Regions from separate parts of the Micrococcus lylae genome, predicted to be linked through region 2. Evidence: riboswitches for the same ligand, from Rfam matches in the RefSeq annotation. Region 2 holds a riboswitch; each other region holds the start of a gene.
The links. Region 2 has a riboswitch for S-adenosylmethionine ahead of FM125_RS11330 (flavin reductase family protein). Riboswitches for the same ligand answer to the same signal wherever they lie in the genome.
Positions count from the first base shown of each region.

Region 1: another riboswitch for S-adenosylmethionine. It lies ahead of FM125_RS03775 (acyl-CoA dehydrogenase family protein); the one in region 2 lies ahead of FM125_RS11330 (flavin reductase family protein).
Region 3: another riboswitch for S-adenosylmethionine. It lies ahead of FM125_RS10820 (O-acetylhomoserine aminocarboxypropyltransferase/cysteine synthase family protein); the one in region 2 lies ahead of FM125_RS11330 (flavin reductase family protein).

Region 1 covers NZ_FUKP01000022.1:4,145-13,710, forward strand. The annotation lists gene FM125_RS03750 (DUF1648 domain-containing protein) at 174-992, opposite strand; gene FM125_RS03755 (MDR family MFS transporter) at 1,467-2,954, opposite strand; gene FM125_RS03760 (siderophore-interacting protein) at 3,204-4,103, shown strand; gene FM125_RS03765 (hypothetical protein) at 4,417-5,142, shown strand; gene FM125_RS03770 (AMP-binding protein) at 5,288-7,480, opposite strand; SAM riboswitch class I at 7,780-7,884, shown strand; gene FM125_RS03775 (acyl-CoA dehydrogenase family protein) at 7,896-8,639, shown strand; gene FM125_RS03780 (acyl-CoA dehydrogenase family protein) at 8,694-9,566, shown strand, end outside.
Region 2 covers NZ_FUKP01000073.1:12-9,577, forward strand. The annotation lists partial or broken gene FM125_RS11320 (hypothetical protein) at 1-408, opposite strand, end outside; gene FM125_RS11325 (cold-shock protein) at 603-806, opposite strand; gene FM125_RS11875 (hypothetical protein) at 803-985, opposite strand; gene FM125_RS11330 (flavin reductase family protein) at 1,123-1,665, opposite strand; SAM riboswitch class IV at 1,733-1,853, opposite strand; gene FM125_RS11335 (hypothetical protein) at 2,128-2,682, shown strand; gene FM125_RS12365 (hypothetical protein) at 2,769-3,389, shown strand; gene FM125_RS11345 (hypothetical protein) at 3,497-6,322, shown strand; gene FM125_RS11350 (ABC transporter ATP-binding protein) at 6,319-7,014, shown strand; gene FM125_RS11355 (RNA-binding S4 domain-containing protein) at 7,022-7,384, opposite strand; gene hisD (histidinol dehydrogenase) at 7,388-8,701, opposite strand; gene FM125_RS11365 (mechanosensitive ion channel domain-containing protein) at 8,845-9,566, shown strand, end outside.
Region 3 covers NZ_FUKP01000067.1:184,434-193,999, forward strand. The annotation lists gene FM125_RS10810 (CPBP family intramembrane glutamic endopeptidase) at 1-56, shown strand, start outside; gene FM125_RS10815 (VOC family protein) at 426-1,079, opposite strand; SAM riboswitch class IV at 1,218-1,335, shown strand; gene FM125_RS10820 (O-acetylhomoserine aminocarboxypropyltransferase/cysteine synthase family protein) at 1,447-2,865, shown strand; gene metX (homoserine O-acetyltransferase MetX) at 2,862-3,986, shown strand; gene FM125_RS10830 (SGNH/GDSL hydrolase family protein) at 4,070-4,951, opposite strand; gene FM125_RS10835 (alpha/beta hydrolase) at 5,041-5,721, shown strand; gene FM125_RS10840 (RNA-binding S4 domain-containing protein) at 5,729-5,962, opposite strand; gene FM125_RS10845 (glycine--tRNA ligase) at 6,097-7,479, shown strand; gene FM125_RS10850 (GNAT family N-acetyltransferase) at 7,476-8,531, shown strand; gene FM125_RS10855 (MFS transporter) at 8,591-9,566, opposite strand, start outside.

The DNA of each region.
Region 1 (9,566 bases), on a different contig from region 2:
TACGCATGGTGGTCGACGCCGGGGCGTCCGCTTTTCAGTTGTCCATCATCACTCGCACCTTGATGAGGCGTCTACGACGCTAGGCGGTCACCCTTGAGGCTCTCGCAAACGAGCCTGGTCATTGCCTGGCAGTCCGGATGTCGAGTGATCTGTGTCTCAATCGTTGGAACCGCTCAGCCGGGCCAGGCAGTGATCCAGAGGACCGCCGGCAGGCCGACGGCGAACACCAGGACGAAGCCCCGGTAGAGGCGCCGACCGCCCGGAGAGCCGATGTTCACGGTGGTCCCCACTCCGTAGCCCTCGCGCTTGTTCACCACGATGTTCGGCTCATCCGGGTCGTTCATCATGCCGGTGGCGGTCCAGCGTTCCTCCTCCGCCCGCTCCTGGGCAGACGCATGGTGCCCCAGCTCGGTGGCGACGTCCTCGGACCAGCGGCGCCAGTGCCGCATGGACAGGGACAGGGCCGCGAAGACGCCCACCATGAGCCCGGTGAAGACCAGGGGCATCAGCCACCAGGGCAGCCCGGCGGTGCGTCCGAGCAGGACGTGCACGGTGGTCGGGGCCGCGGCGAGCAGTATCAGCAGGCTGATCCAGCCCAGCGCGGAGACCATGCCGAAGTGCAGGCCGTGGCCGCGTACGCGCGCCCAGCCGGAGCGGTCCTGCGGGGTGGTGGACAGGGACGGGGCGAGGGCTGCGACGACGGCCAGGGCGGCGGCGCTGCCCAGGCCGATGAGCGCTCCCTGCGCCACAGCGCCGAAGGACGTGCCCGCCCAGGCGTCCGGGGACCCGCTCGGGCCCCAGTGCGTCGGGATCTGCTCCGGCAGGCCCGGCAGGGCGAGGAGCACCCACGCGACGAGGGCGAGGCCCAGGGCGGCGGTGACGACGAACGGCAGCCACGCCTTCGGCCTGGCCCTGCGGACGAGGCGACGCTCCTGCCTCTGGAGGCGGCCGTCGTCGGGGGAGCCGGGGGCGTGCGGCGGCTGGTGGGTCATCGGTAGAAGCCTCCCCTCGGGGCCGCGGCGCTGCGGCCGGATCTCATCGGGGCCTGGTCTCAACGGGCTGGTGGCCTACGAGTCTATCGAGGGGGGTCCATGAGGGCTGCGGAAGTTCCGCGCCTGTAGAGGTCGCGCCTGTAGAGGTGCCGCACCCGCAGAGGTGCCGCACCCGCAGAGGTGCCGCGCCTGCGGGGCGCGGTGCCTGCGCGCCGCCCGGCCTCGGACGTGCAGAGCCCCGGGCTCGGTCGCGTGAGGGGGACGCGTTGATGATCGAGGCCCGGGGCTTCTGCTGTTCAGTTGTGATTCATCACTCGCACCTTGATGAGGCGTGCTCCACGCTAGGGGGCGGCCCTGACCGCAGGCGCAGACGCCGCTGGGCATTGTCTGGCCGTTGCGTTGCGCTTCGATCACATCGTGACGTGCGCCACGATCGGCTCGTGGCCACTGGGCTGCGCGGAGTGTCAGGCCGCGTCAGTGGGCGTCTGCGGCCTCGTTCGAGGAGCGCTTCACGAACCAGACGGCCACCACGTTGAGGCTGAACACGCAGGCGCCCGCCAGCAGGGCCAGGTGCACACCGTCCATGGTGGCGGCGACCTGGTCCGAGCCGTGGGCGGCGGACCCGGCCGTGCCCACGGTCAGCAGGGTGATGAACAGAGCGGTGCCGGCGGCCGCCGCCACCTGCTGGAGGGTCGACAGCAGCGCAGAGCCGTGCGCGTAGAGGCGGCGCGGCAGAGAGGACAGGGCGGTGGTCATCAGCGGGGAGAACATCATGGACAGGCCCACGCTCATGACGATGTGCAGGGTGATCACGAACGCCGCCGTGGACTGCGGGGAGAGGAACGTGTAGCCCCAGAGCGCACCGGCGGCCAGCAGCGAGCCCGGGATGAGCAGGGGACGGGGCCCCACCCGGTCGTAGAGGTTGCCGACCACGTAGCCGAGGACGGCCATCGCGGCACCGCCGGGCAGCAGGGCCAGGCCGGATTCCTGTGTGGTCCAGCCGAGGACCTGCTGGAAGTACATCGGCAGCAGGATGATGACGCCGAACAGGGACATCATCGTCACGAGCATGCAGCACAGGGCCGTGGCATAGGTGGGCCGGGCGAGCGTGCGCGGGTCCAGCAGGGCGTCGTCCCCGAGGCGCACCTGCCGGTAGGCGAAGAACGCGAGGAACACGGCGCCGGCGGCGAGCGGGATCCATGGGGCGACCGGCGCGTGACCGCCGGCGGCCTCGCCGATGCTGGACAGGCCGAAGATCAGGCCGCCGAAGCCGAGCGCGCACAGCACGCCGGAGAATCCGTCCAGGCGGATCTTCTCCGGCTCCGTGACGTTGCGGACCCACAGGGCGCCGGCCACCAGGGCGGCCAGGGCGATGGGGAACACGGCGCCGAACATCCAGCGCCACGTCAGGTGCTCCAGGATCACGCCGCCCACGGTGGGCCCGGCGGCCGGAGCGACTGCGATGACGATCGAGATGATGCCCATGACCCGGCCGCGACGGGAGACGGGGACCACGTTCAGCACGGTGGTCATCAGCAGCGGCATCATGATGGCCGTGCCGACGGCCTGGACGACGCGCCCGGCCAGCAGGACCGAGAACAGCGGGGCCAGGCCGGCCACCACGGTGCCGATCGTGAACGTGCTCATCGCGAAGACGAACACCTGCCGCACCGTGAACCGGTTCATCACCCACCCGGTGAACGGGATCACCACCGCCATGGTCAGCATGAAGCCGGTGGACAGCCACTGTGCGGTGGCGGCGGAAACCGAGAACTCGGCCATCAGCCGCGGCAGTGCCACGGACATGATGGTCTCGTTGAGGATCACCACGAAGGCCGCGGACACGAGCAGGCCGATGAGGCGGCCGGTGCCGGGGGCGAGGGCGACAGGGACGGGGCCGGTGGGCAGGGAGTGGGCGGAGGACTGCGCGTCGGTGCCCGGCTGCGCCTTGCCGGCGGTCATGCGGCGACCCGCTGCTGAGGCAGGGCGGCCTGGAGGGTCTCGCCGGGGGCGCCGCCGGCATTCCAGGCGCGCACGAGTCCGGTCCGAGCGGTCATGGTCTGTTTCCCTTCCCGGTGGTTCAAAGTGGGCGGTTGAAAGCCTCCGAGGATCTTAGTGGGGCACCGCCGCCTGGTGTCCGTTCGACCGCACAATGGATAAGGTGAGACAGACGTTTCGTATTCCCCGCCGATCCCCTGGAGGCAGCTTTCCGTGAAGAACGACGACGGCGCCCGCAACTCCGCCTCGACCGCCGCCCCCGCCGGGGGCGGCCGTCCGCCGCGACCGCAGACGGTGCTGGAGGTGGTCCGCACCGAGCAGCTGACCCCCCACATGGTGCGCGTGGTGCTCGGCGGCGACGGGTTCGCCGCGTTCCACGAGCGCTGGGCCGCGAAGAGGGCGACCGACCAGTACATCAAGCTGCTGTTCGCCGATCCCGCGCTCGGGTTGGAACCGCCCTATGACATGGACGTGCTGCGGGAGCGGCTGGCCCCCGAGCAGATGCCCGTGCGCCGGACCTACACCGTCCGCGCGGTGGATGCACGGGCGCAGACGGTGGCCGTGGACTTCGTGGTGCACGGGGACGAGGGCCTGGCCGGCCCGTGGGCTGCGCAGGCGCAGCCGGGGGAGAAGGTCGCGTTCTTCGGGCCCGGCGGCGCCTACCGGCCGGACGAGGACGCGGACTGGCATGTGCTCGCCGGCGACGAGGCGGCACTGCCGGCTCTGGCCGCCGCGTGCGAGGACATGGCCGCACGGCTGCCGCAGGCGCGGGGCGTGGCACTGATCGAGGTGTCCGGAGAGCAGGACGAGCAGGAGTTCGCCGCGCCGGAGGGAGTCCAGGTCCGCTGGCTGCACCGCGGCGGGGACTTCAGCCCGCAGACCGCGCTCTGGGTGGACGCGCTCGAGGAGCTCGAGTTCGGGCCGGGCCGCGTGCAGGCGTTCGTCCACGGTGAGCGCGAGCAGGTGAAGCGGGCCCGGAGGCACCTGACCGACGTGCGTGGGCTGGACCGCAGGCAACTGTCCGTCTCCGCATACTGGGCCCACGGCCGTGCGGAGGAGGCGTTCCAGGCGGAGAAGCGCGAGCCGATCGGCAAGATCTTCGACGACGACTGACCCGCTGCCCTGTTCTCCCGTCTCCCATCCCTGGTCTCACGCCCCCATCCCTGGCGTTTCTCCCCTCCGCCCGCCCCTGGCGTTTTCGCTCGTGAAACGGGAAGGGGGGGCGCCTCCCACTTCACCAGCGAAGACGCTGCGGGGAGGGGTGGGGGCGTCTGGCCGGGGAAGGGTGGAGGCGTCCGGCCACGGTGCCGGTCCACGTTCGTCAGGGGTGGACGCGGGTGGAATCCGTTGTGATTCTATGGGGGAACATAGAGTTCGGAGGCGGGCGTCCGGCCTTCCTCCACGATCATTGACGAGGGGACCAACCATGAAGAACCGTGTGTCCATCGCCGCCGGCATGTTCGCCGCCGGTAGCCTGCTGCTCACCGCCTGCGGCTCCGCGCCCACCCTGGATGAGGCCTGGCCGGAGGTTCGCAAGAACTTCGAGGAGGCCGAGAGCCTGCGTATCAACATGGAGGCCACCGGTGAGGAGGACGACAGCACGGGCACCGTCGACCTGGCCGGCGCCACGGACGACTCCCACATGAAGGGCACCATGAACATCCCCATGGGCGGAGACCCCGTGAACATGGAGGTCATGAGGCTGGACGGGGATGCGTACCTGAAGGTGAAGTCCGACGGCGAGGACAATGCCTTCACCGAGATGCTCGGCGACAAGTGGCTCAAGATGTCCGCCTCGGAGGCCGAGGGCATGGGCGAGTTCGCGATGTCCTCCTTGGTGGACCAGATGGTGGAGGACATGCCGAAGAGCGATCACTTCGACGGCCACGACATCGAGGCCGAAGAGGTCGAGATCGACGGTGAGAAGTACGACAAGTACGTGATCCCTGAGGATCTCCTTGAGAGCGAGGACGCCGGGGACGTCTACTACGTGGACCGTGATGACAACACGCTGTTCCGGGTGGAGGGCACGAAGACCGAGGACGGCGGCCAGGAAGCCGTCGTGACGTTCACCGACTGGAACGAGGTGGAGGCTCCGGAGGCGCCAGCAGAGGACGAGGTCGTCGACCAGTCCGATCTCATGAACCCCTGACATCCACTCGTGAGGGGAGCCCGGTTGTTTCCGGCGCCTGCCGCCGGTTCCCCGCCGGACTCCCCACTCGTTTTCGCTCGCGAAACGGGAGGCGACGCCTCCCGTTTCGCGAGCGAAAACGTCGGGGGCGGAGGTCGTCAGAACCTCACCGGCGGGCGGCGACCGCCTTCTCGATCTCCGCCACGCACGGCTCGTTCTGCAGGCTCGTGGTGTCCCCGAGGGCGTCACCGGTGAACAGCTGCGTGAGCAGTCTCCGCATGATCTTGCCGGACCGGGTCTTCGGCACGTCCGGCACGAACACCACGTGCGCCGGCTTCGCCACCGGGCCGATCACCCGCGCCACGTGCCGCCGCAGCTGCTCGGCCTGCTCCGCGGTCTCCTCCGGGCGGCCGGCCACGGCGAACCGCTCGTGCGCCACCACGAAGGCCACCGCCGCATGCCCGGTCTTCGGATCCGGGACCGGGCACACCCCGGCCTCGATCACCTCCGGGTGTGCCACCAGCGCCGACTCGATCTCGATGGTGGACAGTCGGTGACCGGAGACGTTGATGACGTCGTCGATGCGCCCGAGGATCCACACGTCCGAGTCATCGTCCCGCTTGGCGCCGTCCCCGGCGAGGAACCAGCCCTGCCGCGCGTAGTCGGCCCAGTAGGAGTCGTAGAACCGCTGCGGGTTCCCCCACACGGTGCGGGCCATGGACGGGGAGGTCCGGGTGACCACGATCTTCCCCTGCAGGTGGGCGCCGACTGAGGTGCCGTCGTCGTCCACCACGTCCACGTCCACACCCGGCAGCGGGCGGGATCCGCAGCCGGGCTTGAAGACGGTGTCGGTCGGGCGCGGGGAGAGCACGGTGGAGCCGGTCTCGGACTGCCACCAGGTGTCCACCATCGGCACGCCCACGGCGCCGTCGCGGGGCACCGGCGCCCTACCCGCCGCGGCGGCCTGACCGTCCAGCCGGTCCAGCGCGTCCCGGCCGATCTGCGTGCGCGCCCACACCCAGGCCTCCGGGTTCACCGCCTCGCCGACGGTGCCGATCAGGCGGATCGAGGACAGGTCGTACTCCGCGGGCACGCCGTCCGGGTGCCAGCCCATCAGCGATCGGATCAGTGTGGGAGCCGTGTAGTAGCTGGTCACCCCGTAGCGCTGGATGACCTCGAAGTGCCGGCCCGGGTGCGGGGCGTTCGGCACGCCCTCGTAGATGACCTGGGTGACGCCGTTGCTCAGCGGCCCGTAGATCTCATAGGTGTGGGCGGTGACCCAGGCCAGGTCCGCGGTGCACCAGTGGACGTCGTCGTCGCGCCGTGCCGGGTCCGGGTGGGAGAACAGGAAGTCGTGCGTCCACGAGGCCGCGGCGAGGTACCCGCCGGAGGTGTGCACGAGCCCCTTCGGCTGCCCCGTGGTGCCGGAGGTGTACATGATGAACAGCGGGTGCTCCGCGTCGAAGGCGCGCCGGGTGTGGACGTCCGGCTGGCGGTCCACGACGTCGTGCCACCACAGGTCCCGGCCCTCGGTCCACGGGATGTCCCGGTGGCCGGTGCGGTCCAGGACGAGGACGTGCTCGATCGCGTTGTCCCCGGACACGGCCTCGTCCGCGTTGGCCTTCACCGGCACGGCCGTGCCCCGGCGGAACTGGCCGTCCGTGGTGACCAGCAGCTTCGCCCCGGTGTCCTCGACGCGGAACCGCAGCGCCTCCGCCGAGAACCCGCCGAACACGAGCGAGTGCACGGCGCCGATCCGCGCGCACGCCAGCGTGATGACGATCGTCTCCACGAGCACGGGCAGGTACACGACGACGCGGTCGCCCGCCTCGATGCCCAGCTCCTCGAGGGCGTTCGCGGCCTGGGCGACCTCGCGCTGCAGCTGCGCGTAGGTCACCGCCCGGCGGTCCCCGGGCTCGCCCTCGAAGTACAGCGCCACCTTCTCCCCACGCCCGGCCTCCACGTGCCGGTCCACGCAGTTGTACGCCACGTTGAGCCGCCCGTCCGCGTACCAGCGGATCTGCGGGGCGGCCCCGGCGGCCGCGTCCGTGGGGACCGTGTCCGTCACCTGGGTGAAGTCCGTGTCCCAGGTCAGCCGGCGGCCCACCGCCTCCCAGAGGGCGAGTCGGTCGGATTCGGCGACGACGGCGCCGTCGCCCCGACCTCCATGGGCCCGTCCCGCGGGCCGTCCCGGGTGGACGTCCGGGTCCGCTGCGTCCACCAGGGACTGCGGCAGCGGACCGGGCAGCGTGGCCAGGGCGGCGGCGGGGACGCCGTCGTTCGGGCCGCGGACGGGATCCGGCGCGGGGAGGGCCGTCTCGGCGACGGCCGCGGCGGTGCCGGCTGCGGACACGGGCATGGGGTGTCTCCTTCCATCGGTCCTGGCGGGAGCACCCGCAGCCCGCGGGGAGGCGGCGGACCCGGGTTGCTGCGGCGTCGAAGAGCCAGGTCTCTGGTGCCGCTCCGGATGGTGTGCGCATCCACGGTAGGCCCGCGGTGTGCCGCAGACGCGGTGCCGGTCCGGCTGGTGGGCGTGGACGCGTTGCGCCAGGTCATCTGGGCGGCGCCGACGGGCGACGCCCGTCCGGCGAGGGTGTCCATGACGGACGTGAGGCGGCTGCCTTCCGTGGCCGGGCGGGGCCGTGCTGTGCTGTGGCCGACCCATCCAGAGCGGCCGAGAGATCCGGATCGACGACGCCGCAGCAACCCCCTCATCCCTGCCCGGCAGGGTCGGGACGGTGCTACCGCCGGGACCGATGGAAAGGAGCCCGCGCATGTCCGCGCCCCTCACCGCACCCCACGACCCGACCGTGAACGCGGTCCCCACCCGTCCGCCGCTGGCCGTCACCCCGGACGTCCCGGACACCGACGACCTCGCTCGACTGCGGCAGCGGTTCGCCCCGATCTTCGAGCGCATCGCCGCCGGCGCCGCCGAGCGGGACGTGAACCGCACCCTGCCGTACGAGCAGATCCGCGAGCTCAACGCCGCCGGCTTCGCCACCCTGCGCGTTCCCCGCTCCCACGGGGGACCGGAGGTGAGCGTGCGGACGCTGACCGCCCTGCTGGTGGAGCTGGCGGCCGCCGACTCGAACGTGGCCCACCAGTACCGCTCCCACTACGGGTTCCTGGAGTCCCTGCGCCACAAATCGTCCGCCCAGCAGGAGCGCTGGTACCGGTTGATCCTCGAGGGAGCCACCGTGGGCAACGCATCCACGGAGACCTCGGGCAACGCACTGGGCACCCTCAACACCCGGCTCGAGCCCCGTCCGGGCGGCGGCGCGGTCCTCACCGGGCGCAAGGGCTACGCCACCGCGTCCCTGTTCTCCACCCACACCCGGGTAAGAGCCCTCGACCCCAGCACCTTCGATCCGAAGCGGAGACCGCGCCGCGTACTCTCTTTCGGATCGAGGGCGCTGTCTTCTCGGGGACCCGCGAATCCGGGGGCTCGATCCGTTCCGGAGCACGCCCGAAGCGCTCCGGAACGGATCGAGGGGAGGGGCTTTCGGTGCGCACCGTGAGACGCACGGTGCGCACCCAGCCCGAGCGGCCGTCGTCGTGTCAGCATGGATGCCATGAGCAGCACCTACACCGACCTCGCCGACCGCTTCACCGACCTCTTCGCCGCGGTGGGGAAGGGCGACCGGGCGCGTGAGGCCGGCCGGCACCTGCCGTTCGCGGTGCAGCAGCAGCTGCGGGAGGCCGGGCTCGGGATGGTCTCCGTCCCCGCGGAGGCCGGCGGCGAGGGGGCCGGGCACGAGGACGTGCTGCGCCTGCTCATGGACCTGGCCGCCCAGGACGTGAACACCGCCCATCTGTGGCGCTCGCACCTGGTGTTCGTGGCCGCGGTGGACGACCAGCCTGAGAAGATCCGACGCCGCTGGCTCAGGCACCTGGCCTCCGGAGAGTGGGGCGGCTCCGCGCTCGCCGAGCGCTCCGGCGCCGCCCCGGGGAAGGCCGCCACCACCGCCACGAAGGACGAGGGCGGCACCTGGGTGGTCACGGGTGAGAAGTACTACGCCACGGGCACCGCCTTCGCCACGTGGACCATCGTCACGGTCGGCATGGAGGGTGCGGACCTGGTGTCCCGCCGCAACTCCAAGCGCGCCGGCGGCGTGGTCCGGGAGCCCGAGCGTGCCGTGGCCGTGGTCCGCGTCCGCCAGCCACGGGTGCGCATCAAGGACGACTGGGACGGCTTCGGCCAGCGCATGACCGCCACCGGCTCGGTGCTGCTGGACGGCGCCGCCGCCGAGGACCTGCTGGAGATCCCGCGCCCCCACGGCCCGGTCCCGGTGCTGGAGGAGGCATCCCTGCTGGCGCTGCAGGTGGGCGTCGCCCGGGCCGCGCTCGCCGAGGGCGTGGACCTGCTGCGCCGGCGCCGCCGCACCTTCAACACCGGCACCGCCGAGCGCCCGCAGCAGGACCCGCAGCTGCTGGAGATCGTCGGG
Region 2 (9,566 bases):
GGGGTCCTCGGACGGCGTCGGGTCCTCGGAGGGGGTGGGGTCCTCAGTGGGCTCGGTCGGGGTGCCCGACGGCGAGGCATACGGCTCCTGTGACGGCGTGGGTTCCTCGGACGGGTCGTCGGACGGGCTCGGCGTCGGGTCCGCGGTGGGGTCCCCAGCGGGCTCGGTCGGATCGCCCGACGGGCTCTGCGACGGATCCTCGGACGGCGTCGGTTCCTCCGTGGGGGAAGCGGTCGGCTCCTCGGTCGGCTCCGGGGTGGTGGTCTCCGCACTCGACCACGGCGCGGGGGTCGGCTCGGCGGTCTCCACAGCGTGGGCCGGGCCGGCGAGCACGGCGGCAGAGAGCAGCACGCCGGTCACGCCGAGGGCGCGCGCGTGTGCGGAGCCGGTGGTGCTGCGTGCGGTCATCAGTGGGTCCCCTCCGGGCTCATGGCCGGTGCCGGTGCAGTCAGGTCTGGATGCACGAGGGCCGGTCGGCCGCATGTCGAACGCCTGCAAAGACGATTCTAGCGGCTCACCGGCCCTTGTGACACTCCTGTGTCCATGCCCTGGGCGTGGTCTCATGCCCAGGTCAGCGCCCCGCCGGGCGGGGTGTCACGGACTCAGAGGCGGGTGACGTTGGCGGCCTGCAGGCCCTTGTCGCCCTGGACGGTCTCGAACTCCACGCGGTCGTTCTCCTGGAGCTCCTTGAAGCCCTGCGCCTGGATGGCGGAGTAGTGCACGAAGACGTCGGCGGAGCCGTCCTCCGGAGCGATGAAGCCGAAGCCCTTCTCGGTGTTGAACCACTTGACGGTGCCCACGGTCATGGGGGTGTCCTTTCGCTGTGCCCGCCTGCGGTGCGCAGGCTGTCGGCGTCGGTGCCGTGCAGCGGGGTCGCGGCACGGGTGAAGCGGTGACACTGCACCGCGAAGACCAACGCCCCCTGGCCGTCAGGCCCGGGTACTGCAAGAAGACGGGTAAACAGGGAGAACTGCTTCTTGCCCATCGTCTCACGTTTCCCGACGACGGCGGTACACCGGCCGCTGTCCTCCCGGCCCTGTCGCAGGGAGGGGACAGGCGGATGACGCGGGGCGGCCGTCGTCGTGCCTCCCGCCGCCGGCGGGCGGAGGCGAGCCGGGCGGATCAGGCGAGCGGGCGCAACCCGGTGAAGGCGTTGTGGTGCAGGGCTGCCGGGGCGTGGACGTCCGTGTGGTCGGCGAAGCCCAGGACCTCCATCAGGACCACTGTGTGGTCGCCGGCGTCCACCTCGGCGTGCAGGCGGGTCTCCAACCACAGCGAGGAGCCCTCGAGCAACGGGGTGCCCCGGCCCGTGCGGTGCAGCTCCAGCCCGGCGAGGCGGTCTCCGGTGCGGGAGGCCAGCTGACGGCACAAGTGGTGCTGCTCCTCGGCGAGCAGGGAGACGCCGAGGGTGTCCGCGTTCCGCAGACGCGTCCACGTGCGGGAGGACTTCTGCGCGGAGAAGGACACCAGCGCAGGCTCCCAGGAGATCCCCACGGCGAAGGAGGAGGACACCATCACCTCGTCCACACCGTCCGACCGGCCGGTGACGGCCACCGCGCCGGTGGGGAACGCGCCGAGTCCTCGGCGCAGGTTCAGGGGTGTGATGTCCTCGTCCCACCGCGGATGCGCGGCGGTGGCGGGGGAGAGCAGTGCGGTGGTGGTCATGCGTCGGATCCCTTCGGAACGGACGCGGCCCTGCGGTGCAGGCGGGCGGACCGACGTGTCCGCAGAGACGCTGTACTTGCCCAACCGGGGTGCCGGAGGGCCGAATCCTCACCTGGAGCACCCCACTGCAGCGTTGAGAGGGTTGCCGTCCCGCCGGCCAGGGCCGTGAATGGCGGGAACTCGTGATTCTGGGCTCCACGGTAGGAGCGGGCACGCCGGGGCGTCAAAGGTGTCGACCCTGTGAACGACACGCGAGGTCACACCGATGCCGTCGCCGTGCCGAGCAGCGGCGAAACGACGGTTTTCCTGCGCCGTAGTCTCGGCGGAGCACTGCCAGAATGTGATGCTTGACACATCTAGGGCGGCTGGGTCAGGATGACGCTACTCGAGAGAGGGGGGGAGCTCGAGACCGCAACCCGCGGCCCCACGGCCGGTTCACCTGAAAGGGGTCGGATCATGTGGATGGACATCAAGAAGAAGCTGTCGGCGGTATCGGCAGGGGTCGTTGTGGCAGCTGCGCTGACGGCAGCCCCGGGAGCGGGGGCGGTGACCTCATCCCCGGAGGGGGGTGTCATCTCGCCGAACGCCGACTGTGCAGAGGAGAGTTGGACGACTGTCAATGTGACCTCGAATACCTTCAAGAAGTCCCATTCGGCTTATTCCTCTGTGTCTGGGGCGCCCGGCGTGACCCTCTCCATCGCGACTGGACGAACGTTTGCCGTCAGCGGGGACATTACGGGCGAGGTGTCAGGTGATGTTCGTGCAATCCTCGCGGGTGTTTCGGCCAAGGTAGGCACCCGAGTGGGTGTCACCTATTCCTCCACCAATACGATCAGTGGAGCGTGGAAGGTGCCGGCTAGCTATAAGAACGGTGGCAAGCTCGTGATTGGTGCCAAGCGGGCTAAGGGAACTTGGAAGCGCCAGATGCTGACCAGGAACTGCAAGGTAGTGACCGTGCGTAGCGGGTCGTTCACCACTCCATGGCAGCAGTTCCACTTTCAGCACTACCGTCTCTGACCCAGGGGAAGTGCTCCGGCGTCGAACTCGAAAGGTTCGGCGCCAGAGCACTCCCGTTTCGTTCACTCATGACAAGAAGGTCAATCATGTCCTCCTTCCCCCTCCTGCGATCTACTCGTTGCGCCTCGGTTATCGTCGCGGCGATTCTCTTCGGTACAGCCATGACAGGATGCTCCTCCGCCTCGGACAACAAGACGTCCAGTTCGGGGGAATCCAGTGTTGCAGCGTCATCGAGTGACCCGGCACACGCGTCCGCATCTTCTGCGGAGTCCACGGCCGCTTCCGGCGCGGGCTCGTCAGGCTCGGACGCTGAGGAGGCGCTTCCGGCCGCTCTCTTCGAGGAGGACGGGATGACGTTGGTCGAGTACTCACGCCAGCATCCGGATGCCGGCTACCTCGACCCGGCGACGGAGTCTGTGCTCGAGGAAGCGGTCGGGACCGGTTCGCAGGAGATCACCGTGGATGCACAGAAGGGTGCGGTTCTGCGGGTCATCCTGCTCTGCCCCTCGGACGCGACGGGTAAGACGGATATTCACACCTCTCGGGAAGGCGAGGACGAGAAGACGTGGATGGCCGGCTCGGAGGGTGCGTGCGGTGACTGGTCTGCGGCGACGGCTCCCGTGCCAGAGGCCGGACCCATGACCTTCACGGTCACGGTGGACAACGATTCCCCGTTCCGGGTCGTCCTGACTGCACTCTCCGAATGACGCAGCCTCGGAGAAGGGGCGCGGCGGGACGTGAATCCCCGGGAGAAGCGTCTCGCCGCACCGCTCCCGCCTGGCCGGCTCTGCCGAGCGTTCGCATGCTCCGGCTGGTGGCCGGTGCCCTTGCCCTGACACTTGTCGTGGGCCTCACCGTCCAGGCGCAGGCCACACAGCGGCTCCGGGACCTTGTCGATCGCAGCTGGCGCGGTACCTACGACCTCGTCGTCTCCGCCCCCGGTGCCGCCCCGAGCTCTGAAGCGCTCTCCGCTCCGCTGGACACGGCCGCGTGGACGAGCTCGGCCGACCGCCTCAGCACCGCCGACCTCGACCGCATCCGCGCGGTGTCCGGCGTCGAGGTCGCCGCCCCGCTCGGCGACCTCGGCGTGCGCAGCGTGGCCAACCAGGATGCCGTGATGATCGGGTACCCGGCGGACGGCAGCGTGGAGGGTCCCCGCGCGTTCGACCTGGAGGCCCGTGTCCACACCGACGACGGCCTCGGCCGCCGTCCCGTGCTCGGTATGGACACCACGCTCATCGGTTATTTCTCCGACGATGGCCCGATCGAGGACGCCCGGCCGCTGCTGGAGGACCAGGCTGTCTGCGATCCAGCTCCTCCTGAGCCCGGCCCCTGCACGGACGTCGAACTCCCCACGCTCGCCCTCGGACCCCGCGGACGCACACCCGAGCCTGCGCAGCGTGAGGTCCCCGCCGGCACCTACTGGGCCGCCCCGTGGGCGGAACCCGACCCGCAGGGCAACCGGATGGTGGTGGTGGACGCCGCGGCGGAGGCGACGTTGCTGGACCTCGGCGGCAACACGGCCGCCGCGGACGCGTTCCGTGTGCTCGCCCAGTCCTCGCCTGCCGGGTCGCTCTCCGCAGTGGTCGACCGTCTCTCGGGCGCAGCAACCGAGGAGGCACGTGCGCTCGTCGAGGCGAAGGACCGGCTCCCCGCCCACCTGCAGATCCTCGCGGACACCACCGGTCGCTCCGCGGAGTCCCTGAGCGCGGTCCCCGTGCTCGCCACGAGCGTCGGCTCGGCGCCCTTGTCCCTGGAGGTGCGCGCCAAGCCCTACCGCGAACCGGCCACCCGCCTGCGCATCGAGCAGGCTCCGGTGGACCCACGGGACCCCACCGGTCCGCGCGGCATGCTCGGCCTGCCCACCTGGGAGCTGCCCACGGGCGGTCTGGCGACGCAGGAGGACGTCTCCACCTCCGACGTCTCGGGGCGGTTCGGCGGCCTCGGCCTCGGGGTCACCGTCATCCCCGTGCCCGGGCTGACCACGGGCCAGGACCCGGTCCTGAGCTATGACTCACCTCGTCTGTCTCTGGTACAGGAGACGCGCACCCTCACCCGGCCGACGACGGCGGACGGGAACCTGGCCGAGGCCGCCGGCGTGGAGACCGCCTCTGGGACGCTCCCCGGCCGGCCCGAGGTCGCCGTCGCCCGGGCCCTGCCGGCGTCCACGTCCCGCGAGTCCGCCTACTACGCGGCCACCGACGACGGGCGTCGCTTCGGCACGGGCGACGCCCCGCTGCTGGTCAGCGTGGGCACCCTCGTCCCCGAACCGGACACGGACCTGGCGGGGATCGCCCCGCTGCTCACGGATGTGGAGCTGCCCACGACCCTCGTCGCGGACCCGGACGGCACCCCGCGCGAGGTGCGTCTGCAGCCTGCCTCCACCGGCTTCGGCCTGGCCAACCAGATGCCCGCCGCCTATGTCGACGCGGCCTCGGCCGCCACCCTCGGGCTGGAACGGCCCTTCAGCACCGTGCGGGTCCGGGTGGCCGATGTGGGGGAGGACCTCACACCGGAGAACCTCGCCACGATCGACGCAGTGGCCCAGCAGCTGAAGGACGCCGGATTCGCGGTGACCACCGTGGCCGCCTCCAGCCTCTCGCCCCGGCAATTCCAGGTGGTGTCCTACCGGTTCGACTCCACCGACGGCGAAGCCCACACCGGCCCGCTGGGCACCGTGCGCCAGCTCGGCCCGGAGCTGGCCGCCTCCCAGCGGGTCTCGGCGGCGGTCGGGTCCGCGGGGACCGCGCAGGCCATGACGGTGACCGCGCTGCTGACCGGCCTGGCAGGCCTGTGCATCCTGGCGGCGGCCCGGCCGCGACGCCGTCGGGCCGGTGTGCTGGCTCTCCAGGGCTGGACGCGCGGGGCCACGGTGAGACGCCACCTGAAGGAGGATGCTCCTACGCTCATGGTGCTCGCCCTCACCCTCGCCGCGCTCACCGCGGCCGGGGCCACGACCGCACGCATCGGGGTCGAACCCCCGCTGGTGGCCGTGGGCCTCGGGGCGACGGCGGTGCTCGCCGCCGCCATCGTGACCACGGCGGTGACCGCCGCCCGTCCCACGACCGCCGACACCCGGGAGCACGCCACCCGGTCGACGGGTCCGGCCCGGCCGGCCCGCACGGCAGCCGCGCTGCTGACCCGGTGGACAGCCCGCACATGGCCGCGCCTGCTCACCGGCGCCGCCTACCGGGCGGCCGTCGCGGTGGGGGCGGGGCTGCTGGTCGCCGTCGTCCTGCAGGCCCGCCGCGAGGCTGGCACCTCCCTGCTGGCCGGGGCCGCCGTGGCGCAGGACCTGCCGTTCCGGCTGGCGTTGGGGGCGCTGGCCGCCGTCGTGGGGATGATCCTGCTGGTGCAGCTGCATCGCGTGGAGGGGGACACCGTCCGTGCTGAGGCTATCGTGCTGCTGCTGGCGGGCTGGTCCCGGGCCAAGCTGATGGTCAGGCACCTGCCCACTCTGGCCGTCGAGGCGGCCGTGGCAGGCCTGGTGGCAGGGCTCGTGCTGGTTCTGCTCACCCCGGCGGTGGACCTGCCGCCGGTGGTGGGAGCGGCCGGTCTCGGACTGCTCCTCACCCTCCTGATCACCCTGTTCACCCGGCGAGCCCAGCTCGCCCGTGCCTGGAAGGGGCAGCCCGCATGACCGCGATCGCGCCCGTTCTCACCCTCGACCGCGTGCAGGTCGGGTACCGCAGTCCGGACGGCGGCACCCGCGTGCTCATCGAGGGGTTGGATCTCTCGCTCCACCCCGGGGAGATCGTGGGGCTGTGGGGGCGTTCGGGCACCGGGAAGTCCTCCCTCATCCGCCATCTTGCCGGGCTGACGATCCCGTTGGCGGGCCGGATCCGCTACCGCAGTCCCGACGGCGGGCTGGACGGGGACCTCGGCGGGTTCGCCGCGGAGGCCCTGGCACGGTACCGGCGTGAACACCTGGGGTACGTGGACCAGTCCTGCGAGCTGATCGGGGAGTTGTCCGCGCTGGACAACGCGGCCATCTGGGTCCACGGCGGGCCTGTCGCCGGCTCGCCCCGGGACGCACTGGACACGGTCCGGACCCAGCTGGAACGCCTTGGCCTGGGGCACCGGCTCGGCGCACCCGCCTCCCGGCTCTCCGGCGGCGAAGCCCAGCGGGTGGCGATCGTTCGGGCACTGGCCAAGCACCCGCACCTGGTCGTGGCCGATGAACCCACCGGGCACCTCGACGCCACCACGGCCCGCGAGGTCATCGCCCTGCTGCGCGAGCACGCGCAGGCTGGGTCCGCGATCCTCGTGGCCAGCCACGACCCGCTCGTCCACGCTACGGTGGACCGGGCCGTCCGGGTCGGTGAGGACTGACTCGCCCTCAGCGCCGGCCCCGCAGCCGGTCGATCTCGCGGCGCTCCTTCTTGGTGGGCCGCCCGGCGCCGCGCTCGCGCACGGGCACGGCGAGCAGCTCGCGGGGGATCGGCGGTGGCGAGTGGTCGATGTACTGCCGCTGCGCCACCGGGGCGCCCACGCGCTTGGAGATCAGCCCGGTGACCTGCAGGATGCGCTCGCGGTGGTCTTTGCGCAGGCGCACCGTGTCCCCGACCGCCAGGGTGTGCGCCGCCTTGACGGGCTCCCCATTGACGCGCACGTGTCCGCCCCGCACCGCAGCGGTGGCGGCCGAGCGGGTCTTGTACATGCGGACCGCCCACAGCCAGGCGTCCAGACGGACGGCGCTCACCGGTCAGCTCCGGCGGATCCGCATGGCGGCGCCGTGGCCCTCCAGGCCCTCGTCATGGGCCAGGGCGCTGACACCGTCGATCAGCTCCTCCAGGCCCTGCGCGTCGTAGCGGATGAGCTGCTGCAGACGCAGGAACGTCACGGTGTTCAGACCGGAGGAGAAACGAGCGGTGCCGGAGGTCGGCAGCACGTGGTTGGACCCGGCGGAGTAGTCGCCCAGCGGCACCGGGGCGTGCGGGCCCACGAAGATCGCGCCGGCATGGGTGACCCGGCGGGCCACCTGTTCCGGGTTGCGGGTGTGCACCTCCAGGTGCTCGGCGGCGTAGGCGTCCGCCACCTGCACCGCATGGTCCATGTCCCGCACCAGCAGGACGCCGGACTGCGGGCCGGTCAGGGCGGTGCGGATCTGCTCGGCCAGCGGCAGCCGCGGGGCCTGGCGCTCCACCTCCGCCAGCACGTCCCGGACGAGCTCCTCGGAGTCCGTGATGAGCACCGAGGCGGCCAGCGGGTCATGCTCGGACTGGCTGATCAGGTCCGCGGCCACCCAGGCGGCCTGCGCCGTGCCGTCGGCGATCACCGCGATCTCGGACGGGCCGGCCTCGGCATCCACGCCGATCCTGCCCAGCAGCGCACGCTTGGCCGCGGCCACATAGACGTTGCCCGGACCCGTGACCATGGCGACGGGCGCGCAGACCTGCGTGCCGTCGTCGTCCTTCACACCCAGGGCGAGCATCGCGACGGCCTGGGCCCCGCCGGCGGCGTAGACCTCGTCCACGCCCAGCAGGGCGCAGGCGGCCAGGACGGTGGGGTGCGGCAGGCCGCCGTGCTCGCGCTGCGGCGGCGAGGCCACGGCCAGGCCCTGCACACCGGCGGCCTGGGCCGGCACCACGTTCATCACCACCGACGACGGGTAGACGGCCCGGCCTCCGGGCACGTAGAGCCCCACGCGGTCCACCGGCACCCAGCGGTTCTCCACGATCGCGCCGTCGGCCAGCTCGACCTCCGTGCCAGAGGGAACCTGCGCGGCGTGGACCTTCCGGGCACGGCGGATGGACTCCTCCAGTGCGGCGCGGACCTCCGGGGCCAGTGTCTGGAGGGCCTGCTCGATCGCCTCGGCCGGCACGCGCAGGGCTGGGGCACGCACGCCGTCGAAGCGCTCGCCGAGCTCCAGCACGGCCGAGGCTCCGCCGGCGCGGACCTGCTCGATGATCGGCAGGACCGCGGAGACGGTCGAGGACACGTCCACCTCGGCGCGGGGCACCACGGCGTCCAGATCAGTGTCTGCGGCGGCGTCGCGCAGGTCGGTGACGGAGAGCATCGGTGAACCTCCAGGCTGGTCTGTCTCGTCCGGCTGGCCGATCGGCTGGAAGCCCTCGCTCCCCGCGGTGCCGGCCACCGGTGTCCAGCCTCCATTCTGCGCTCTCCCGTGAACCGTCCGGGGCCAGGTGTCAGACTGGTGACATGCCTGTAGCCGCCGCGCCGATGCCCCTGTTCCTCTCCGGCCTGTTCTCCGCGACACAGCAGGACGGCGTGCCGGAGGAGGTGCAGCAGGGTGCCGACGCCACCGTCCGCGTCCTCGGGCTGGAGCTGGCCACGCTGCTCGGTGTGTGCGGGGCCTTCGTGCTCGGCTGGGCGCTCGTCTTCCTCGGCTTCCTGGTGGTCCAGGCCGTGCTGTTCAAGAGGCGGGCGCTGGCGGGGCGTCTGCGCCGGCTGCGGCACCCGCTGGGGCTGGCGCTCGGCTTCAGCATGTCCCGCGTGGCCCTGGTGACCATGGCGAAGGCCCCGGCACGGGAGGCGGCGTGGTTCCCCTTCGTGTCCTTCCTGCTGCTCGCCGCCTTCGTCGGCTGCCTGGCCTGGGCCGCCGTCCGCGCGGTGAACGTGGTGGAGGAGCAGGTCCTGGACCGCTACCGCGAGGCCGGTGTCAACGACCGCCGCGAGCGCAAGGTCCGCACCCAGACCGTGCTGATCCGCCGCATCCTGCAGGCGGTGATCGTGGTGGTGGCCGTGGCCGTCGTCCTGCTGACCATCCCGGCGGTCCGCTCGCTCGGCGCCGGCCTGCTAGCCTCGGCCGGCCTCATCTCCGTGATCGCAGCCCTGGCGGTGCAGTCCACCCTGACAAACGTGTTCGCCGGCGTGCAGCTGGCCTTCACCGACTCGGTGCGCGTGGGGGACGTGGTCACCAT
Region 3 (9,566 bases), on a different contig from region 2:
TCACCGGGTTCGTCGCCGCCCCGCTGCTGGCCCAGCTGGGCTGGTTCGGCACCTGACCGTCCCCGCCCGAGGCCCGGTCCGATGCCCTGTCCAACGTCCGGTCCGTCCCCGTCCGATGCCAACTGGTGAGGACACACCTGCGAACTGGTGAGGACACACCTGCCAACTGGTGAGGACTCACCCTCATCGCCCGCGCAGGAGGGGTGCCAGACGGTGTGTCCTCACCAGTAGACAAGTAGGCCAGCAGACCAGTAGGCGAAGAGCGTCGGGGGCCGTCGGGAAGAGCGCCGGGGTGGCCGTCAGGAAGAGCGCCGGGGTGGCCGTCAGGAAGAGCGCCGGGGGCCGTCGGGAACAGCGCCGGGGGAGGCCGTCAGGAAGAGCGCCGGGGAGGCCGTCAGGAAGAGCGCCGGGGGTGAGGGCGGCCGTTAGAGGGTGACGGTGCCCCGGGGGGTCTCGAACCGTACGGTCAGCAGGCCGGGGGTGCCCGAGGGCGCGGCGTACTCGATGGTGAGGTCCTCGACCTTCTGGGACGGATCGTCCAGGCCCAGCCAGGAGCGGACACGCTCGCGGGAGCCGGCCAGGGTGAGCGAGGAGATCGAGGCCTGCGCCGGGGCCGCCAGGGAGGGGTGGAGGTCCTCGGTGCCCTCGTCCCAGCAGACCAGGTACGGGACCTGCGGGTCCGCGATCAGGCCCTTGATGCCGATCTGCTTCCAGGTCAGCTCGCGGCCGTCCGGGAACTTGCGGTTGCCGGGCACGGCGGAGCGGCCGAGGCGCTCTTCGAAGGCGGAGAGGTCGTCTGTGGCCACGACCCAGCCCATCCAGCCGCCGCCCTGCTCGGAGCGGGAGCGCACGGCCTGGCCGAACGGGGCGTTCGCCGCCGCCGGGTGGTCCAGGACCTCCACGACCTCCAGGTACTGGCCGTGGGCCATGGGGAACAGGGCGTTGCGGGTGCCGAACCGAGGGTGCACGCCGCCCTTCACGCGCTCCACGCCGAGGGCGTCGGAAACCCGTTCCACGGTGGCGTCGAGGCCCTCGGGGCCGGCGGCGTAGGACACATGGTCCAGGCGGATGGTGCTCACGAAGATCGTCCTCTCGTCGGCCCAGGGGATGTCAGCCGGGCTGTCGTGAGGCTCAGGCTAGCCCTGTGTGACGAAGGACATGAAATCGTGACGAGCCGGTGTGCGGTCGGTGTGTCCCCGATGCCACACTGGCGTCACGGTCACGAGAGCCAGCACCAGTGCCCCGGCATTCTGGCCGGCAACCCTCCCCACCGCGGCGGGGTGCCCCGGGTGACGACCAGGCCGGCCCCAGACCGGGGCCCGGCAAGCGCGGTCGTGTCATGCGCCCGCTCCCGCACGGGCGTGCCAGAGCCCCGGACCTGCTCAAGGTCCACGGCAGTCCGAGGTGCGGGGGCATGGCCGACCCTGACAGCCCCAGGAGTCCGCCATGACCACCCAGAACAGCGCCCCTGAGACGAGCGCCTCCGCGAACGCCGAGACCCCCGCCGCCGAGGCCTGGGGCTTCGAGACCCGTCAGATCCACGCCGGCGCCGAGCAGCCCCACGCCCACGGCGCCACCGCTCTGCCGATCGTGCAGACCACGTCCTTCGACTTCCCCAGCTCCCAGGTGGCCGCGGACCGCTTCGCGCTGGCGGACCTGGACCCGCTGTACACGCGGATCGGCAACCCCACCCAGCAGGCGGTGGAGGAGAAGATCGCCGCGCTCGAGGGCGGCGTGGGTGCGCTGCTGCTGTCCTCCGGGCAGTCAGCCACCACGTTCGCGATCCTCAACGTCGCCGGCGCCGGGGACCACGTGGTGGTCTCCACCTCGCTCTACGGCGGCACACAGAACCTCTTCAAGCACACCCTGGCCAAGGTCGGGGTCCGGACCACCTTCGTGCAGGACCCGGACGACCTGGAACAGTGGCGGGCCGCCGTCCGCCCGGAGACCAAGGCGTTCTTCGGCGAGTCCCTCGGCAACCCGCGCGGGGATGTGCTGGACGTCGCCGGAGTCGCCGCCGTAGCCCACGAGGCCGGTGTCCCGCTGATCGTGGACAACACCCTGGCCTCGCCGTACCTGTTCCGGCCGATCGAGCACGGTGCGGACGTGGTCACCCACTCGGCCACCAAGTACCTCGGCGGCCACGCCGCGGCCATGGCCGGCGTGATCGTGGACGCCGGCACCTTCGACTACGGCAGGTACCCCGAGCGCTTCGGAGGCTTCACCGAGCCGGACGAGTCCTACCACGGCCTCGTCTACGCTCGGGACCTCGGTGCCGACGGCGCCTTCGGCGTGAACCTCTCCTACATCCTCAAGGCCCGCGTGCAGCTGCTCCGTGACTACGGATCGGCGATCTCCCCGTTCAACGCCTTCCTGGTGAACCTCGGCCTGGAGACCCTGTCCCTGCGCATGGAGCGCCACGTGGCCAACGCCCGCCGGGTCGTCGAGTACCTGGACGGCCACGGGCAGGTGGAGGCCGTGGTCCATCCCGAGCACGCCTCGAGCCGGTGGAACGCCCGTGCGAAGGAGCTGTTCCCGCGCGGCGCGGGTGCGATCGTCTCCTTCGAGATCGCCGGCGGCCGCGAGGCCGGCGCGGCCTTCGTGGACGCTTTGACCCTGCACCACCATGTGGCGAACGTGGGCGACGTCCGCTCGCTGGTGATCCACCCGGCCTCCACCACCCATTCCCAGCTCACCGAGGACGAACAGCGCGCCACCGGCGTCACCCCGGGCCTGGTCCGCCTCTCCGTGGGCCTGGAGTCGATCGAGGACATCCTCGCGGACCTTGAGACCGGCTTCGCCGCCGCCTCCGGCGCCGTGAGGCACGACGACGGCCCGGCCGCCTCCGCAGGGGAGGCCCGGTGACCGCGGTGGACGTCAGGGGCACCCGCACCGATCTGCCCGCCGGCGGGTTCCACCGGCTCTGCGTCGGGCCGCTGGACACGGAGACCGGCGGCCACCTGCCGGCGGTGGAGCTCGCCTATGAGACGTGGGGCACGCTGAACGCCGAGGGCACCAACGCCGTGCTGGTCCTCCACGCCCTCACGGGAGACACCCACGTGGCCGCCCACCGCCAGGACCCGAGGACCGGCTGGTGGGATGAGCTCGTCGGTCCCGGCCGCGCCGTGGACACGGACCGCTGGTTCGTGGTGGCGCCGAACATGGTGGGCGGCTGCTCCGGTTCCACCGGCCCGGCGAGCCCGGCCCCGGACGGACGTCCGTGGGGCTCGCGGTTCCCGTTCATCACCCTGCGCGATGCGGTGGAGGCGGAGGCACGGCTGGCCGACCACCTCGGCATCGCCCGCTGGCATGCCGCGATCGGCGGGTCGATGGGCGGCGCCCGGGCCCTGGAGTGGGCCGTGAGCAGGCCGGACCGTGTGGCGGGCGTGGGGGTGCTGGCGTCGACCGCGCACTCGAGTGCCGAGCAGATCGCCTTCGCCCAGTCCCAGGCACAGGCCATCCGCCTCGACCCGCAGTTCCGGGGCGGTGACTACTACGGAGGTCCGCAGCCCGAGGCCGGCCTCGGCATCGCCCGGCGCATCGCCCACATCACCTACCGCAGCGCCGAGGAGCTGGCCGTGAGGTTCGGGCGCCGCCACCAGGGCGAGGAGGATCCCTTCGGCACGGCGGCAGGAGAGCGTCTGGGCCGGTACCAGGTGGAGTCCTACCTGGACCATCAGGCCTCCAAGCTGGTCGGCCGGTTCGACGCGAACGCCTACCTGACCCTCACCGAGGCCCTCATGAGCCATGACGTCGGCCGTGGCCGCGGGGGCGTGGCCGAGGCGCTGCGGCGGTTCACAGGCCGGGCCTTCGTGGCCGCCGTGGAGTCGGACCGGCTCTACCTGCCCGCCGAGTCCCACGAACTGGCCGCGCTGCTGCCGGCCCGGCCGCAGGTGCACATGATCGACTCACCGCTCGGGCATGACGGCTTCCTCGTCGACTACGGGCAGGTCGCCGAGCAGCTCCGGCAGGACCTGGCCCTCTGAGCCGACGGCGGCCCGGACGCACCCCTTGTGCGTCCGGGCCGTCGTCGGGGCGGCGGGTTCTCAGCCCTCGTTGCGGCGGGTTCTCAGCCCTCGTTGTAGTCCGAGCCGTGCGGCATGTCCGCGCCGAACAGGGGAGCGGCGTCGGGGCGCTTGGCGCTGCGGCCGTCTCCGGAGGAGACGCCCTTGATGCGGCGGATGACCCACGGCACCAGGTGGGTGCGCGCCCACACGACGTCCTCGGCCCGCGCGTGGCGCCAGTTCCGCGGCGGCAGCGGCTTGGGCACGAACGGCTCCAGGTCGTGCTCCACGTTCAGCGTCTCCAGGACCATCGCCGCGATCGTGTGATGTCCGGTGGGGGAGAAGTGCAGGCGGTCCTCGGCCCACATCTCCGGGCGGGAGAGGATCTTCAGGGACCACATGTCCGGGACCAGGCAGTCGTGGCGGGCGGCGATGGTGCGGACGTTCTCGTTGTAGATGGCCACCTTGCCGCGGATGCGGCCGAGCACCGGGGTCTCCTTCACGTCCGTGGCATTGAAGAGGAGGATGGTGGCCCCGGAGGCGGACAGCCGCTCCACCGCGGTGTCCAGCCGGACGGCCACCTCGTCCGGGTCCGCCCGGCGCAGGATGTCATTGCCGCCGGCGCAGATGCTGACCAGGTCCGGCTGCAGCTCGAGGGCGGGGTCGATCTGGTCCGCCGCGATCTGGTCCAGGAGCTTGCCGCGCACTGCAAGGTTGGCGTAGGCGAAGCGATCGTCGTCCGGGGTGAGGCGGGCGAGTTCTTCGGCCACGCGGTCGGCCCAGCCGCGGTGGTAGCCCGGCTTCTCGGCCACCGGGTCGCCGATGCCCTCGGTGAACGAGTCGCCCAGGGCCACGTAGCGGCGCCACGGATGCGTGGTGGGCGAGGCGGCAGGGGAGGCGTCGTCGGGACGGGAGGCTGTGGAGGAGTCTGGGTGCGGAGTCGTCACAACAGTGCATTCTGGACCCCAAAGGGCATGTGGAACAAGGAATCGGAGCGGGATGCTCCACTTCGGTTGCTCCGCATACGCTGGACGCCATGACTTCCACCACCGAGTTCACCGTCCGCTGGTCCCGCCCTGAGGGGGAGCGCACCGATCACCTGCTGGTGATGCTGCACGGCTTCGGCGCGGACGAGAACGACCTGTTCGGCCTGGCCCGCGAGTTCCCGGAGCGTCTCACCGTGGCCTCCGTGCGCGCGCCGCTGCAGATCCCGATGGGCGGCTTCGCCTGGTTCCCGCTGTCCCAGGACCCGGTGACCGGGGAGATCGGTTCGGACGCCCCGTCCGTGCGCGCCGCCGTTGAATCACTGCAGGCCTGGGTGGAGTCCGTCCGCGCAGACTTCCGGTCCGTGACCCTGCTCGGCTTCTCCCAGGGCATGGCGATGGCCATGTCCCTGCTGCGCCTGGACCCGGCCGCCTACGCCTGCACCGTGGGCCTGTCCGGCTTCGTCGCCGACCCGGACCGCGCCGAGCCCGACCTCGCCACCCTCTTCGACCGGGACGACGAGGTCGCCCGCGTCCGGCCGAAGGTCTTCTGGGGTCGCGGCCAGGAGGACCCGATCATCTCCGAGGCCCGCGTGGAGGCCACCCACGGCTGGCTCAACGAACACGTGGACATGACGAAGATCGTCTACGCCGGCCTCGGCCACGCCGTCCACCCGCAGGAGCTCGCCCACGTGGTCCAGTACCTGGACCAGGTGGTGCCGGGGAAGGCCTGACTGAGCCTCACGGCGCCTCGATCACGATCGACTCGCCGTTGAACTCCACCACGTCTCCGTCGTGCAGCTGCGCGCCGCGCTGGGTGCGGACCTCGCCGTTCACGGTCACCATGCCGTCCTGGATCACGTCGCGGGCCATGGCTCCGTCCTCTACGAGGGAGGCGAGCTTGAGGGCCTGGCCGAGGCGGATGGTCTCGTCACGGATGGGCAGGGGCTGTGCGTCGGAAGCCATGAGGCCCATTGTCCCCGGTAGGCTTGCCCTCACGCGAGTCGTGCGCGTCCCTCGGCCATGCCCGGACGCCGCAGGCCCGCCGCCCATCGCCCCGCCGCCGTGTGCGGGGCGCCCCACACCCAGGACGGAAGTGACATTCACCCATGGCTGCCAAGTCCCCGCTGGACAACGTCATCAACCTCGCCAAGCGCCGAGGCTTCGTGTTCCAGGCCGGTGAGATCTACGGCGGTTCCCGCTCGGCCTGGGACTACGGGCCGCTCGGCGTGGAGCTGAAGGAGAACATCAAGAACGAGTGGTGGAAGACCTTCGTGCGCTCCCGCGCGGACATGGTCGGCCTGGACTCGTCCATCATCCTGCCCCGCGACGTGTGGAAGGCCTCCGGCCACGTGGACACCTTCACCGACCCGCTGGTGGAGTGCACCTCCTGCCACAGGCGCCACCGCCAGGACCACCTGGAGGAGGCCTTCGAGGCGAAGAAGGGCCGCATGCCCGAGTCCATGGCGGAAGTGGTGTGCCCAGACTGCGGCACCCGCGGCGAGTTCACCGAGCCCCAGCTGTTCTCCGGCCTGATGAAGACCTTCCTCGGCCCCGTGGACAACGAGGAGGGCCTGCACTACATGCGCCCGGAGACGGCGCAGGGCATCTTCGTGAACTTCCTCAACGTGGTGAACGCCGCCCGCAAGAAGCCTCCGTTCGGCATCGGCCAGATCGGCAAGGCGTTCCGCAACGAGATCACCCCGGGCAACTTCATCTTCCGCACCCGCGAGTTCGAGCAGATGGAGATCGAGTACTTCGTGCCGCCGGCACAGGCGCAGGAGCACTTCGACCGCTGGGTGGACCAGTGCTGGAACTGGTTCGTGGACCTCGGGATCAACCCGGACAACCTCCGCAGGTTCGACGTCCCCGCCGAGGAGCGCGCGCACTACTCGGACGGCACCATCGACCTGGAGTACCGCTTCGGCTTCGGCGGCGGCGAGGGCTGGGGCGAGCTCATGGGCGTGGCCAACCGCACGGACTACGACCTGTCCCAGCACACCGAGCACTCGGGCACGAAGATGCAGTACTTCGACCAGGCCGCCAACGAGCACTACACCCCGTACGTGATCGAGCCGTCCTTCGGCCTGACCCGCGCCATGATGGCGTTCCTCGTGGACGCCTACGCGGAGGACGAGGCCCCGAACACCAAGGGCGGCGTGGACGTGCGCACCGTGCTGAAGCTGGACCCGCGCCTGGCCCCGGTCAAGGCCGCCGTGCTCCCGCTGTCCAAGAAGCCCGAGTTGCAGCCCGCCACCCAGTCCCTCGCGACGGAGCTGCGCGGCCTGTGGAACGTCGAGGACGACGACGCCGGGGCCATCGGCCGCCGCTACCGCCGCCAGGACGAGATCGGCACCCCGTACTGCATCACCGTGGACTTCGACACCCTCGAGGACCAGGCCGTCACCATCCGCGAGCGGGACACCATGGCCCAGGAGCGCGTGGCCCTGTCCCAGGTGAAGTCCTACCTGCTGGAGCGTCTGGTCAAGTGACCGGCGCGCAGCAGAACGGCAGCGCCCGTACCGCTCCGGAGGGGCTGACCCTGCGGGCGTGGGAGGACGGCGACGACCTGCGGCTGCTGGAGGTCTTCGGCGACCCCGTGGACGTGCAGCAGCACCAGGACCGCGCCATGCTGGCCGCCTCCTCGGACACCCCGTGGCGTCGGTGCATCGTGGCCGAGGTGGACTCCGTCCCCGTGGGCGCCGCCGTGGTCTATGCCTCCTCGCTGCACCCGCAGCGGCTCTGGCTCTACGTGGAGACCGCCGCCTCCGAGCGCGGCCGCGGCATCGGCTCCGCCCTCCTGGACGCTCTGCGCCGGATCGTCACGGCGGCGCACGCCGCCGGTGAGGTCACGACGACGGCGCTCAAGTCCCGCTACGGCCTCGCCCCCGAGGACACCAGGACGGTGGCCGAGGGGGAGGAGCTGCCGGAGCTCGACCTCGAGTCCCACGCCGAGCGTGCGGCCCAGGCCGAGGCGACCGGCGGCTTCCTCGCCGCCCGGGGCTTCACCCGGATCCAGCGCTCCCGGCGCGTGGCCGTGGCCGCACGCTCCGTGGCGCTGCCGACGCTGCGCACCGATCAGACCCCGGAGGGCGTGAGCCTCGAGGAGTCCTCCACCGGCTCCGTGGAGCTCACCCGTGCCGTGGCCGCGTTCTACAACGGTGTCCATGAGTGGGACCCGGCCGAGATGAGCCTCGGTCAGGCCCAGCAGATGCTGCTGGGCCCGGACACCGGAGCCGCCGGCGCCGTGGTCCTGCGCGACCGGCCCGGCGCCGACGGCGGGGCCATCCGCGCGTTCGCCGTCTCCTACACCGCCGAGCGCCAGGAGGACCCGGCCGACGTGCTGCTCGGCTGGGACCCCGAGCTGGAGGACGCCGAGGCCCAGCAGGCCGTGGCCGACCTGCTCGCCCTGCTCGTGGCACAGCACCCCGTGCAGATCGAGGTGGACGACTCCATGACGGCCCTGGCGCCGATCGTGGACGGCCTGCTCACCGCCGGCTACGCTCAGGTGCTCGCCGACGCCTCCGTGGTGGCGACCGCATGACCGCTGCCGACCGTGACCCGGAGGAGGCGGCCAGCGCGCCGTCTGCGGGCGAGAGCCGGTCAGCGGTGGCCGGCGCGGTGCAGGACCAGTGAGCACAGCACACCGAGCGCGGCCAGCACGGGGAAGACCAGCAGGGCCAGGGTGAGCGGCACCCCGGTGGCCAGCAGGCCGACCAGCGGGCTCAGACCGATGCCGGCCACACGCATCAGCCAGGAGACGATCGCCAGGCCGGTCTGCGCCGGCAGGCCGGGGACCTCATCGCCGAGGGCGTAGGCGGTGGGGACCACCACCGCGCAGCCGAGGCCGCACAGCGCCAGGCCGGAGAGCACCACCGGCAGGGCAGCGGTGAACAACACCAGCAGCAGGCCGAGGACCACACAGGACAGCCCCACCGTGAGCGTGGTGCGGCGGCCCAGCGCCGCGAGGACGCGGTCGCCGGTCAGGCGGCCGAGGAACTGTGCGAGCAGCAGAGTGGAGGCACCCAGGCCGGCGACGGCGGCGTCCAGGTCCCGCTCGGTCTGCAGGAACAGCGAGGTCCACGCGTTGCCGAACTCCTCCACGCTGAACCCGGCCATCGCGATCACCACGATCGGCACGAGCGCCAGATAGGCACCGGTGCGGGTCGGAGTCCGGGCGGAATCCGGGGCGGCGTCCGGTGCCGTGGAGGGCTTGACACGATCGGCCGCCTCGGCGGCCTGGGGCGAGGACGAGCCGGAGGCCACGGTCCCCGTCGACGGCGCGGGGCCGTCGTCGGGACGTGAAGGGGCGTCCGGGAGGAACCGGCGGTGGACCAGCAGCAGGATGACGGCGCAGGCCAGGCCGTTCAGGCCCAGGTGCACGGACATCGGCAGCCCGGCGCCCACCGAGAGCGCACCGAGGCCTGCTCCGGCGGCGGCGCCGATGCTCCACCCGGCATGCATGGAGGTCAGCACCGGCCGGCCGAGCACGGTCTGCACACGGATGCCCTGGGCGTTCTGCGCGGTGTCCACGATCGCGTCGCCGATGCCGCAGACGAACAGCAGGCCCGCGAAGACC